2 regions of the Hydrogenophaga sp. L76 genome follow, and region 2 is predicted to be linked to the other one. Evidence: predicted binding sites of a transcription regulator. Region 2 holds the regulator's gene; the other holds the start of a gene.
What was found. The regulator FNR, encoded in region 2, switches genes on or off when oxygen is low (the NO sensors DNR and NnrR bind a similar motif). The targets are predictions, from matches to a motif close to TTGATNNNNATCAA.
Positions count from the first base shown of each region.

Region 1: the regulator FNR is predicted to act here: its motif matches at 2,181-2,194, upstream of AC23D4_RS10635 (bacteriohemerythrin).

Region 1 is NZ_CM172807.1:2,228,305-2,233,218, forward strand. Features, by position in the region: gene AC23D4_RS10620 (sensor histidine kinase) at 1-150, opposite strand, end outside; gene argH (argininosuccinate lyase) at 272-1,723, shown strand; gene AC23D4_RS10630 (DUF805 domain-containing protein) at 1,737-2,081, opposite strand; gene AC23D4_RS10635 (bacteriohemerythrin) at 2,231-2,734, shown strand; gene AC23D4_RS10640 (Crp/Fnr family transcriptional regulator) at 2,937-3,737, shown strand; partial or broken gene AC23D4_RS10645 (MFS transporter) at 3,884-4,914, shown strand, end outside.
Region 2 is NZ_CM172807.1:357,468-362,381, reverse strand. Features, by position in the region: gene AC23D4_RS01695 (sulfite exporter TauE/SafE family protein) at 1-115, opposite strand, end outside; gene hemN (oxygen-independent coproporphyrinogen III oxidase) at 278-1,657, opposite strand; gene fnr (fumarate/nitrate reduction transcriptional regulator Fnr) at 1,837-2,556, shown strand; gene AC23D4_RS01680 (hypothetical protein) at 2,637-2,930, opposite strand; gene AC23D4_RS01675 (nitrogen fixation protein FixH) at 3,026-3,325, opposite strand; gene ccoG (cytochrome c oxidase accessory protein CcoG) at 3,361-4,734, opposite strand; gene ccoP (cytochrome-c oxidase, cbb3-type subunit III) at 4,905-4,914, opposite strand, start outside.

The sequences.
Region 1 (4,914 bases), 1.9 Mb from region 2:
GAACAGCACCGCCCGCAGCACCACGCCGACCTTGCAGGTGTCGAACACCAGTTCGCTGGCGCGCACCGGCTCGGGCATGCGCCGCAGGGGCCGCGTGCCGGACGCTGGTGCGAGGTCCTGGAAGCTCGATAAAATTCGGGAGTCTTGCATGGCTCGCACTATAGGCCGCGACCGCCCGATATGGGCAGCACAGATCCGTTTGTAAAACCCGGCCAGCCCGGCCCGGCGCACCCGCCGCCCTCCAATTCCCTACCCAGCCGCTGGCACCACCATGTCCACCAACCAACTCGACAAGAAATCCGAAGCCTGGTCCGCCCTATTCTCGGAGCCCATGAGCGAACTGGTCAAGCGCTACACCGCCAGCGTGTTTTTTGACAAACGCCTCTGGCTGGCCGACATCACCGGCAGCCTGGCACACGCGGAAATGCTGGCCGCACAGGGCATCATCGGCGCCGACGACCGCACGTCCATCGAACGCGGCATGGCGCAGATCCGCGCTGAAATCGAAAACGGCTCGTTCGAGTGGAAGCTCGACCTGGAAGACGTGCACCTGAACATCGAAGCCCGCCTGACCCAGCTGGTGGGCGACGCCGGCAAGCGCCTGCACACCGGCCGCAGCCGCAACGACCAGGTCGCCACCGACGTGCGCCTGTGGCTGCGCAGCGAGATCGACCTGATTTCTGACCTGCTGGTTGAACTGCAGACCGCGCTGGTGGACGTGGCCGAGCAGAACGTCGAGGTCATCCTGCCCGGCTTCACCCACCTGCAGGTGGCGCAGCCGGTGAGCTTTGCGCACCACCTGCTGGCCTATGTGGAAATGTTCGCCCGCGACGCCGAGCGTTTGGCCGACGTGCGCCGCCGCACCAACCGCCTGCCGCTGGGCAGCGCGGCGCTGGCTGGCACCACCTACCCGCTGGACCGTGAGCGCGTGGCCGTGAGCCTGGGCATGGTCGATGAACAAGGCAACCCGCAGGTCTGCCAGAACAGCCTGGACGGCGTGAGCGACCGCGACTTCGCCATCGAGTTCACCGCCGCCGCCAGCCTGTGCATGGTGCACATCAGCCGCTACAGCGAAGAGCTGATTTTGTGGATGAGCCAGAACTTCGGTTTCGTGAAGATCGCCGACCGCTTCACCACCGGCAGTTCGATCATGCCGCAGAAGAAAAACCCCGACGTGCCTGAACTCGCGCGCGGCAAGACCGGCCGCGTGTTCGGCCACCTCATGGGTTTGCTCACGCTCATGAAGGGCCAGCCGCTGGCCTACAACAAGGACAACCAGGAAGACAAGGAGCCGCTGTTCGACACCGTGGACACGCTCAAGGACACGCTGCGCATCTTTGCCGAGATGGTGGGCGGCCAGCTGAACCCCGCCACGGGCCAGAAGGAAGGCGGCATCACCGTCAACGCCATCGCCATGGAAGAAGCCGCCAAGAAAGGCTACGCCACCGCCACCGACCTGGCCGACTACCTGGTGAAAAAAGGCCTGCCCTTCCGCGATGCCCACGAGACCGTGGCCCACGCCGTGAAAGCCGCCACGAGTCACCAGTGCGATCTGTCCGAACTGCCGCTGGCGGTGCTGCAAAGCTTCAACGCCAGCATTGAAAAAGACGTCTACGAGTGCCTGAGCCTGCGCGGCAGCCTCAACGCCCGCAACACCCTGGGTGGCACCGCGCCGGCCCAGGTGCTGAGCCAGATCGCGCGCCACCGCGCCCGCCTGGCCTGATCGGGCGCCTGGTTCAGATTCCGGCGGTCAGCGGCCCGGCCGAACCGTATTCGTTGTCGCCCTGGCTGGGCTGCACGGTCCAGTAAATCATCAGGATCAGTCCCAGCAGGGGAATGAACCCCACCAGCTGCCACCAGCCACTCTTGCCGATGTCGTGCAGGCGGCGAGCCGCCGCGGCGATGGACGGCACCAGGATGGCGAGGCCGAAAACAGCGTTCAGACCATCGTTCACGGCCCCCGTGACCACCCCGCCCAGCACCACAAACAACACCCACCACCAGTATTCAGCGCGCGTCGCGCGGCCGCTGAAACTGGCGTACTTGGAAAAACAGGTCTTGATCGCGTCAACGAATCCCATGGGTTCCTCCTGGCTGTGGTGGCTGGAAAGCGCGGCCCGGCGGGTGCGCCGTCGCCATCATAGACGGCGCCCGCTGGCACAATCGGTGTCTTGCGGCGCTTGACCTTCATCAAGCCTTCCGGCCCACCCACCCCGTACAGTTGCGCCCCATGAACACCACCGCCACGCCCGAAGCCCCCGTCACCACCGGCCTGGAATGGGCCCCCGGCCTGCAGACCGGCGACGCCCGCATGGACGAGACGCACGAAGAGTTCGTCACCCTGCTCAACCAGCTGCTCGCCACCCCGCAAGACCAGCAGTTGCCGCTCTACCGCGCGTTTGTGGAGCACACCGCCGCCCACTTTGCGCAGGAAGAACGCTGGATGCTCGCCACCGGCTTCACCGCCGACAACTGCCACGCCTCGCACCACGCGACCATCATGGAAACGCTGCACGCGGTGATTCCCCACTATCAGAACGACGACCCGGAAATCATCACCCGCCTGGCCGAGGCGCTGGTCGAATGGTTCCCGCAACACGCCGCCAGCATGGACGCCGGCCTCGCCCTGCACCTGAAAGACGTGGGTTTCGACAGCCGCACCGAAACCCTGGCCGACCCGGACCGGGTGCGGCCGGCGACGATGAGCGGCTGCGGCAGCGTCAGCTGCAGCTGAAGACGCCCGCGCCGACCCGTCCAGCGGCCTGAGCGCGCAGTCGCGGGTAGCGCTTCACGTTGCTGAAGACGCGCACGACCTGGTGATGCCCCGTTCTTACAAGGTCTCTGTGCAGCCCGCAGACCCCGCACGCGCTGTGCGTGTATGCTCCACGCAATTTTGAGCGGGTGTCATACAAGCTCCAGCTTCCCAGAGCATCGAGATGTCCACCAAAACCAAAATCCAGCCTCATCCTCGGCAGAACCATCTGCTGGCCGCCTTGTCACCGGAAGTTCAGGACCGGCTGTTCCCCTATCTGGAACTGGTTGCGCTGCCGCTGCGCGGGCTCATGTACGAATCAGGGCGTCCCATGCGCCACGTCTACTTCCCCACCGACGCCATCGTCTCGCTGCAGTACGTGATGGAAAACGGCGCCTCCACCGCGATCCTTGTGGTGGGCAACGAAGGCCTGCTGGGCATCACCTTGTTCATGGGCGGCGAGAGCACGCCCAGCCGCTCGCTGGTGCAAAGCGCCGGTCATGCCTACCGCCTGCCCCGGTCGCGGGTGAAGGATGAGTTCAAGCGCCATGGCGAGTTGCTGGTGTTGATGCTGCGCTACACGCAGGCCCTGATCACACAAGTCGCCCAGACCGCCGTGTGCAACCGGCACCACGCCATCGACCAGCAACTCTGCCGCTGGCTGCTGCTGTCCATGGACCGGCTCTCCGGCAACCAGCTGACCATGACGCAGGAATTCATCGCCAACATGCTCGGTGTCCGCCGCGAGGGCGTCACCCAGGCGGCGCTGAAGCTGCAGCAACTGGGTGTGATTTCGTACGGACGCGGATTGATCAAGGTGCTGGACCGCCCCAAACTCGAAGCCCTGAGCTGCGAGTGTTATGCCGTGGTCAAGAAGGAAACCGACGTGCTGCTGCACTACGTGCCGCAACGCCAGGTGATCAAGGACGCCAGCAGCATTCCGACGGTGACCCTGCCCACGGGCAACGCTGTTCTATCGGCCTGAACGGAACCGCCCCTTCGCAGAGCCCGGATGTCGAAATCCGGACGGGGTGATCGTCGTGGTGTGAGGGGGCACTTCGTCCCTATCATTCGCCCTGGCCCCGCCTTCGTACCGGGCGGAACAGGTCTGTGCCCGATGCTGCCGATACCATGAATCCTGCCCCGTCCACCTTGCCGGACATCCCGCCCGCCCGGGCCGCCCGCCGCGAATGGTTCGGGCTGGCCGTGATCGCCCTGCCCTGCCTGGTCTACGCCCTGGACCTCACGGTGCTCAACCTGGCCGTGCCCGCGCTCAGCCGGGCGCTGGTGCCCAGCGCCTCGCAGCTGCTCTGGATCATCGACATCTACGGCTTCTTCGTCGCCGGCTTCCTGATCACCATGGGCACGCTGGGCGACCGCATCGGGCGCCGCCGCCTGCTGCTGATCGGCGCGGCCTTCTTCGCCGTGGCCTCGGTGCTGGCCGCGTTCGCGCGCACCCCCAACGAGCTGATCGTGCTGCGCGCGCTGCTGGGCATCGCCGGCGCCACGCTCGCGCCGTCCACGCTCTCGCTGATCCGCAACATGTTCCACGACGAGACGCAGCGCCAGTTCGCCATCGGCGTGTGGATCACCGCGTTCTCGGTCGGCAGCGCCATCGGCCCGCTGGTCGGCGGCTGGCTGCTGGAGCACTTCTGGTGGGGCTCGGTGTTCCTGCCCGCCGTGCCGGTGATGGCCCTGCTGCTGGTACTCGGGCCGCGCCTGCTGCCCGAGTACCGCGACGAGAACGCCGGCCGCATCGACGGGCCGAGCGTGCTGCTCTCGCTGGGCGCCGTGCTCAGCCTGATCTACGCCGTCAAGGCCATGGCCGAACACGGGCCGAGCTGGGGGCGGCTGGCCTTGCTGCTCGCCGGGCTGGCCCTCGGCGTGGCGTTCGTGCGGCGCCAGAAGCGCATCGACTACCCGCTGCTCGAACTGCGCCTGTTCGCCATCCCCAGCTTCCGCACCGCCATCATGGCCTACGGGCTGTCGTGCCTGGCCATGTTCGGCATCTACATCTTCATTGCCCAGCACCTGCAGATGGTGCTGGCGCTCTCGCCGCTGCAGGCCGGCTGGGCCACGGTGCCGTGGGCGGGCGGATTCGTGTTCGGCTCCCTGGTGCTGGCGCCCTGGCTGGCGCGGCGCTTCGGGCCCGGGCCGGTGAT
Region 2 (4,914 bases):
AAGCCTGCGTGCTGCGAGCTCCCGCCGCGCGGCTGATCCCGGCGCAGGCTGCACCGCACATGGCAACGCAGTGGGGGCCCCCCACGATGCCCATGAACAGGGCCGTGATCGCCATGGAAGTTTGCATGAAAGAACTGTAGCAGTGTGTGCGTCTTGGCCTTCGAAGGCAAAGTCAAACCCGCACCCACAAGGATTGGATGCTTTTTTCCAGCGCACGCGCCAACTCGTGCGCATTTCTCGCGGGCCGAGCCCCGCCCCAGGTATCCGAATTGACCGTTCAGATGATCTTTGAAAACCGGGCCCGGTCCAGATCAACCTGCAGGTTCTTGTCGAACACCATGGCAATGGCCCGGACCAGATACCAGCCCGTCGGCGTGACCTGAACACCGCTGTCATCCAGGGTGACCAAGCCGTGTTCGGCCAGTCCGGCCAACACCTCGAGTTCACGCGCGAAGTAGCTTTTGAATTCGATCAGATGCCCCAGTTCGATCGATTCGTACTGCAGCTGACCCTGACACATGATGGACATGATGACGGCACGGCGCAGCAGATCATCGCGCGTGAGCACAAGACCACGCACGATGGGCAGCCTGCCCTGATCGAGGGCATCGTAGTACTCCTCCAGCGTCTTGGCGTTCTGGCTGTAGGTAGCACCGATGCGACCAATAGCGGAAACCCCCAGAGCGATCAGATCACAATCGGGCTGCGTGCTGTAGCCCTGAAAGTTGCGATGCAGGCGGCCCTGGCGCTTGGCAACCGCGAGTGCATCCGTCGGCAGGGCGAAATGGTCCATGCCCACGTAAACATACCCGGCATCGCTCATGGCATCCAGCGATGCTGACAACATGGACAGCTTGTCGCCAGGACTGGGCAACTCGGCGGAAATGATGCGACGTTGTGGCTTGAAGCGGGACGGGAGATGCGCATAGGCGTATAGCGCAATGCGGTCCGGCCGCAACTGGTTCACTTGCGCGAGCGTGCGTGCAAACGACTCGGGCGTCTGCAGCGGCAGACCGTAGATCAGATCAACGTTGACCGACTCGAAACCGATCTTGCGCGCAGTGTCCACCAGCGCGAACACCTGTTCAGCGGGTTGCACGCGGTGCACCGCTTTCTGAACGGCAGGGTCGAAATCCTGGACACCAAAACTGAGACGGTTGAAGCCCAGTCTCGCCAAGGTCTGAAGCCGCTGGTCGGTCACGGTCCGGGGATCCACCTCGATCGAGTACTCGCCACCCGGCACCAACTTGAAGTTGCGCCGGATCATCGTCATGAGATCCTCAAGCTCTGCATCGGACAGAAAGGTAGGCGTGCCGCCACCCAGGTGCAACTGGGACACGCTGTGCCCCTTCCCAAAATGCTGGACCTGCAACTCCACCTCACGTGACAGGTAGCGCAGGTATTCGGCCGCCCGTTCGTGGTGTTTGGTGATGACCTTGTTGCAGGCGCAGTAATAGCAGACCGACTCGCAGAACGGAATGTGTACGTAGATGCTGAGCGGAAGAGCCAACGAGCCGGCTCTGCGCTGCTCCAGCGCTTGTATATAGTCGCCCTCGGTGAACGCTTCCACAAAGCGGTCAGCCGTCGGGTACGACGTGTACCGCGGACCGGGAACATCGAATCGCTTGAGCAATTCATCGGAAATGGCGTGACTCACAAACTGTTCTCCAATGCTGAGCCCCGAATGTGCACCAGGCTCGCAGATCCTCCCTTGATCTTGATCAAGCCCCCGTGTGTTCGCAAGCCATCGCTCCCAGGAAGGGCCTGGCACGCGGCCATTTCCTCGACACAAGTCCCAGCTATGCGTTAAGCTCACCACCGATTTCCGGATAATTTATGGACGCACAAAGCATCAAAGTCGCCTGTTCGAGTTGCAACCTGCGAGAATTGTGTCTACCCATGGGTCTCAACCCAGACGAAATGGACAAGCTCGACAATGTCATTTCGGCGCGGCGACGCATCAAACGCGGGTCGGCACTTTTCAGTACGGGTGACCGGTTCACCTCGCTTTACGCGGTGCGTTCCGGCTTCTTCAAAACCTGTGTCACCACGGCCGATGGCAGGGATCAAGTGACCGGCTTCCAGATGACCGGAGAGATCATCGGCCTGGATGGCATCGTGAGCGACCGCCATTCCTGCGATGCCATCGCACTGGAAGATGCTGAAGTCTGTGTGATGCCGTTTGATCAAGTCGAGGAACTCTCCCGAGAGTTCACCACCCTTCAACACCATGTGCACAAGATCATGAGCCGCGAAATTGTGCGCGACCACAGTGTCATGCTGCTGCTTGGCAGCATGCGCGCAGAAGAACGCCTCGCGGCGTTCCTGCTGAATTTGGTTCAGCGCCTGCACGCCCGCGGCTTCTCCCAGTCCGAGCTGATTCTCCGCATGACACGCGAAGAAATTGGTAGCTACCTGGGCATGAAGCTGGAGACGGTGAGCCGCACTTTTTCCAAGTTCGTGGACGAAGGCATCATCGAGGTCAAACAGCGTTACGTCCACATCAAAAACACCGAAGGGCTCAAGCTGATCGTGACCCCCCCGACCGGTCACTGAACCCAACATCTGTCCCAACAGGAAGCCTCAGCTGGAAACACTCCGCTGGGGTTTTTTATTTTGGAGATCTGCAGGAGCGTTCAGGAACAAGATTCATTCTTGGCACAATCCCGCGGCCGCTGATCCGGCGGGACGGGACACCGGTTCACTTCAAAAGGTGACATGGACAGCAAAGAGGTGAGTGCACTCGACACCATGGCCACGATCCAGAAGGTGAAAAATGCCAGCGTGTAGACCGCTGGACGAGACAACTCCAGAGGAGCCCCAAACCAGTGAAGATCACTCGGATCGATCATGGCAAACACGATCATCTCCAGAACCGCCGCCACCAAAAATGCGGGCCACGCAATCCACATCCATCGTTGAGCCGTCATTCCTGTTTCTCCTCGGGTGTTGTTGTGATCGATTCCGGGCATAACCGGTGCATAGTCGTTCAGGCCATGGCTTGGGATAGTCGCAGCACGCGCTATTACTTCGTCGGTGGCACCACAGGGGAGGCTGCGTGGTTCCGAGCCTGGTGAGCCGGTTGAAGTTGAATCAGCGCTTCGGCACGAGCTTGTCCGTCCAGCATCTGGGCCGCCTTCAGGTCGCGCTCAAAGTCGGCCTTGTTGAGCACCGGGTCTGCGCCCTTCACTGCAATGACGGCCGTGATGATGGCGGCCACAACAACCACCAATGGCCCCCCCACCACCAGCCACATGTGGGGAACGCGCCACCAAGGAATCGGGAGCTGTTCATTGACCGGTGTTTTGAGTATTGTGGTGTTCATAGGGAATCTTGAAACGGGTTGACTGAAAGTGGTGCTCAGCGCGGTACCAGGAAGGCCGCTTTTTCGGTGACACGTGTGCCCGAATCTCCGACAGCCTGGATTTCGAAATAGATGGAATGGGAACCGGTGGCAGCGGTTCCCGGGGGAACCTGGACCCGCATGACCGCAGAGCGTACTTCCGTCGGCAATACTTCAATCTCTGTTTCCGACGCAATGGCAATGCCCGGCAATCCGGAAACACCGATCACATAGCGTTGTGAGCGCTCGGTCGCGTTCATCACCTGCAACCGGAAGACGTTTTCGATGCGTCCCTGTTCCACCATGCGTGCCAACGCACCGCGGTCCCGGATGACATCAACCTTGAGTGGCTTGCGCAGAAACAGACTGACCATAACCGCGAGGCTGATGGCCAACAGGATGCCTGTGTACACCAGAACCCGCGGACGCATGGCCCGACGGATCATCTGCTGGGAGTTCCATCCTTGTGCAATACCGTTCTGGGTCGAGTATTTGACCAGTCCACGCGGATAGCCCACCTTGTCCATCACTTCGTCGCAGACGTCGATACAGGCACCACAACCGATGCACTCGTACTGCAGACCGTTGCGGATATCGATGCCCGTCGGACAAACCTGAACACACAGCGTGCAGTCTACGCAGGCACCCAGTCCCAGTGCTTTGGGGTCGGCCTTCTTCGAGCGCGGGCCACGCGGTTCACCGCGTTTTTCGTCGTAGGTCACGATCATCGTGTCCTTGTCAAACATCGCGCTCTGGAAGCGCGCGTAAGGACACATGTATTTGCAAACCTGTTCACGCATGAAGCCAGCGTTGCCGTAGGTGGCAAAACCGTAGAAAAATATCCAGAAAGTCTGCCACGGCCCCAGCGAAGCGGCCAGCGAGACCGCGGCCAACTCCCGAATCGGTGTGAAGTAGCCGACAAAGGTAAAACCGGTCCACAGCGAGAACAGAATCCAGAGTGCGTGCTTCGACCACTTCTTCCCGAACTTGCCAGCTGAAAACGCCGAATCGTCCAGACGCATGCGCGCCGAGCGGTCACCCTCGACCTTTTTTTCGATCCAGAGGAAAATTTCGGTGTAGACCGTCTGTGGACAGGCGTAACCACACCACAAACGACCGGCAACAGCCGTAAACAGGAACAATGCCAGGGCTGCAATGACGAATAGACCCGTCAGGTAAATGAAGTCCTGCGGATACAGTACCAAGCCAAAAATGTAAAAACGGCGCGCCTCAAGATCGAAGAGCACCGCCTGTCGGGCATTCCACTCTAGCCAAGGCAACCCGTAGAAAACGATCTGGGTGATCCAGACTGTGATCCAGCGCCACTGGGAAAACAGACCCGAAACCGATCGCGGGTATATTTTCTTGCGCGAAGCGTAGAGAGAAACCATGACCTCATCGTCTGCAGGAACCCCCTTGGGCGGTGGTTCCGGAACGGTGGGAGAGATGGTGGTCTGAATGGCGTTGGTGTCTGGCTTGGCGGAACTCACGAAGAACCCGATGTTGGGAAAAGAAAAAAGTTGCAGCGGTCGACCCGACCGCTGCAACTCTCTTTAAACGCTCAATTGGCC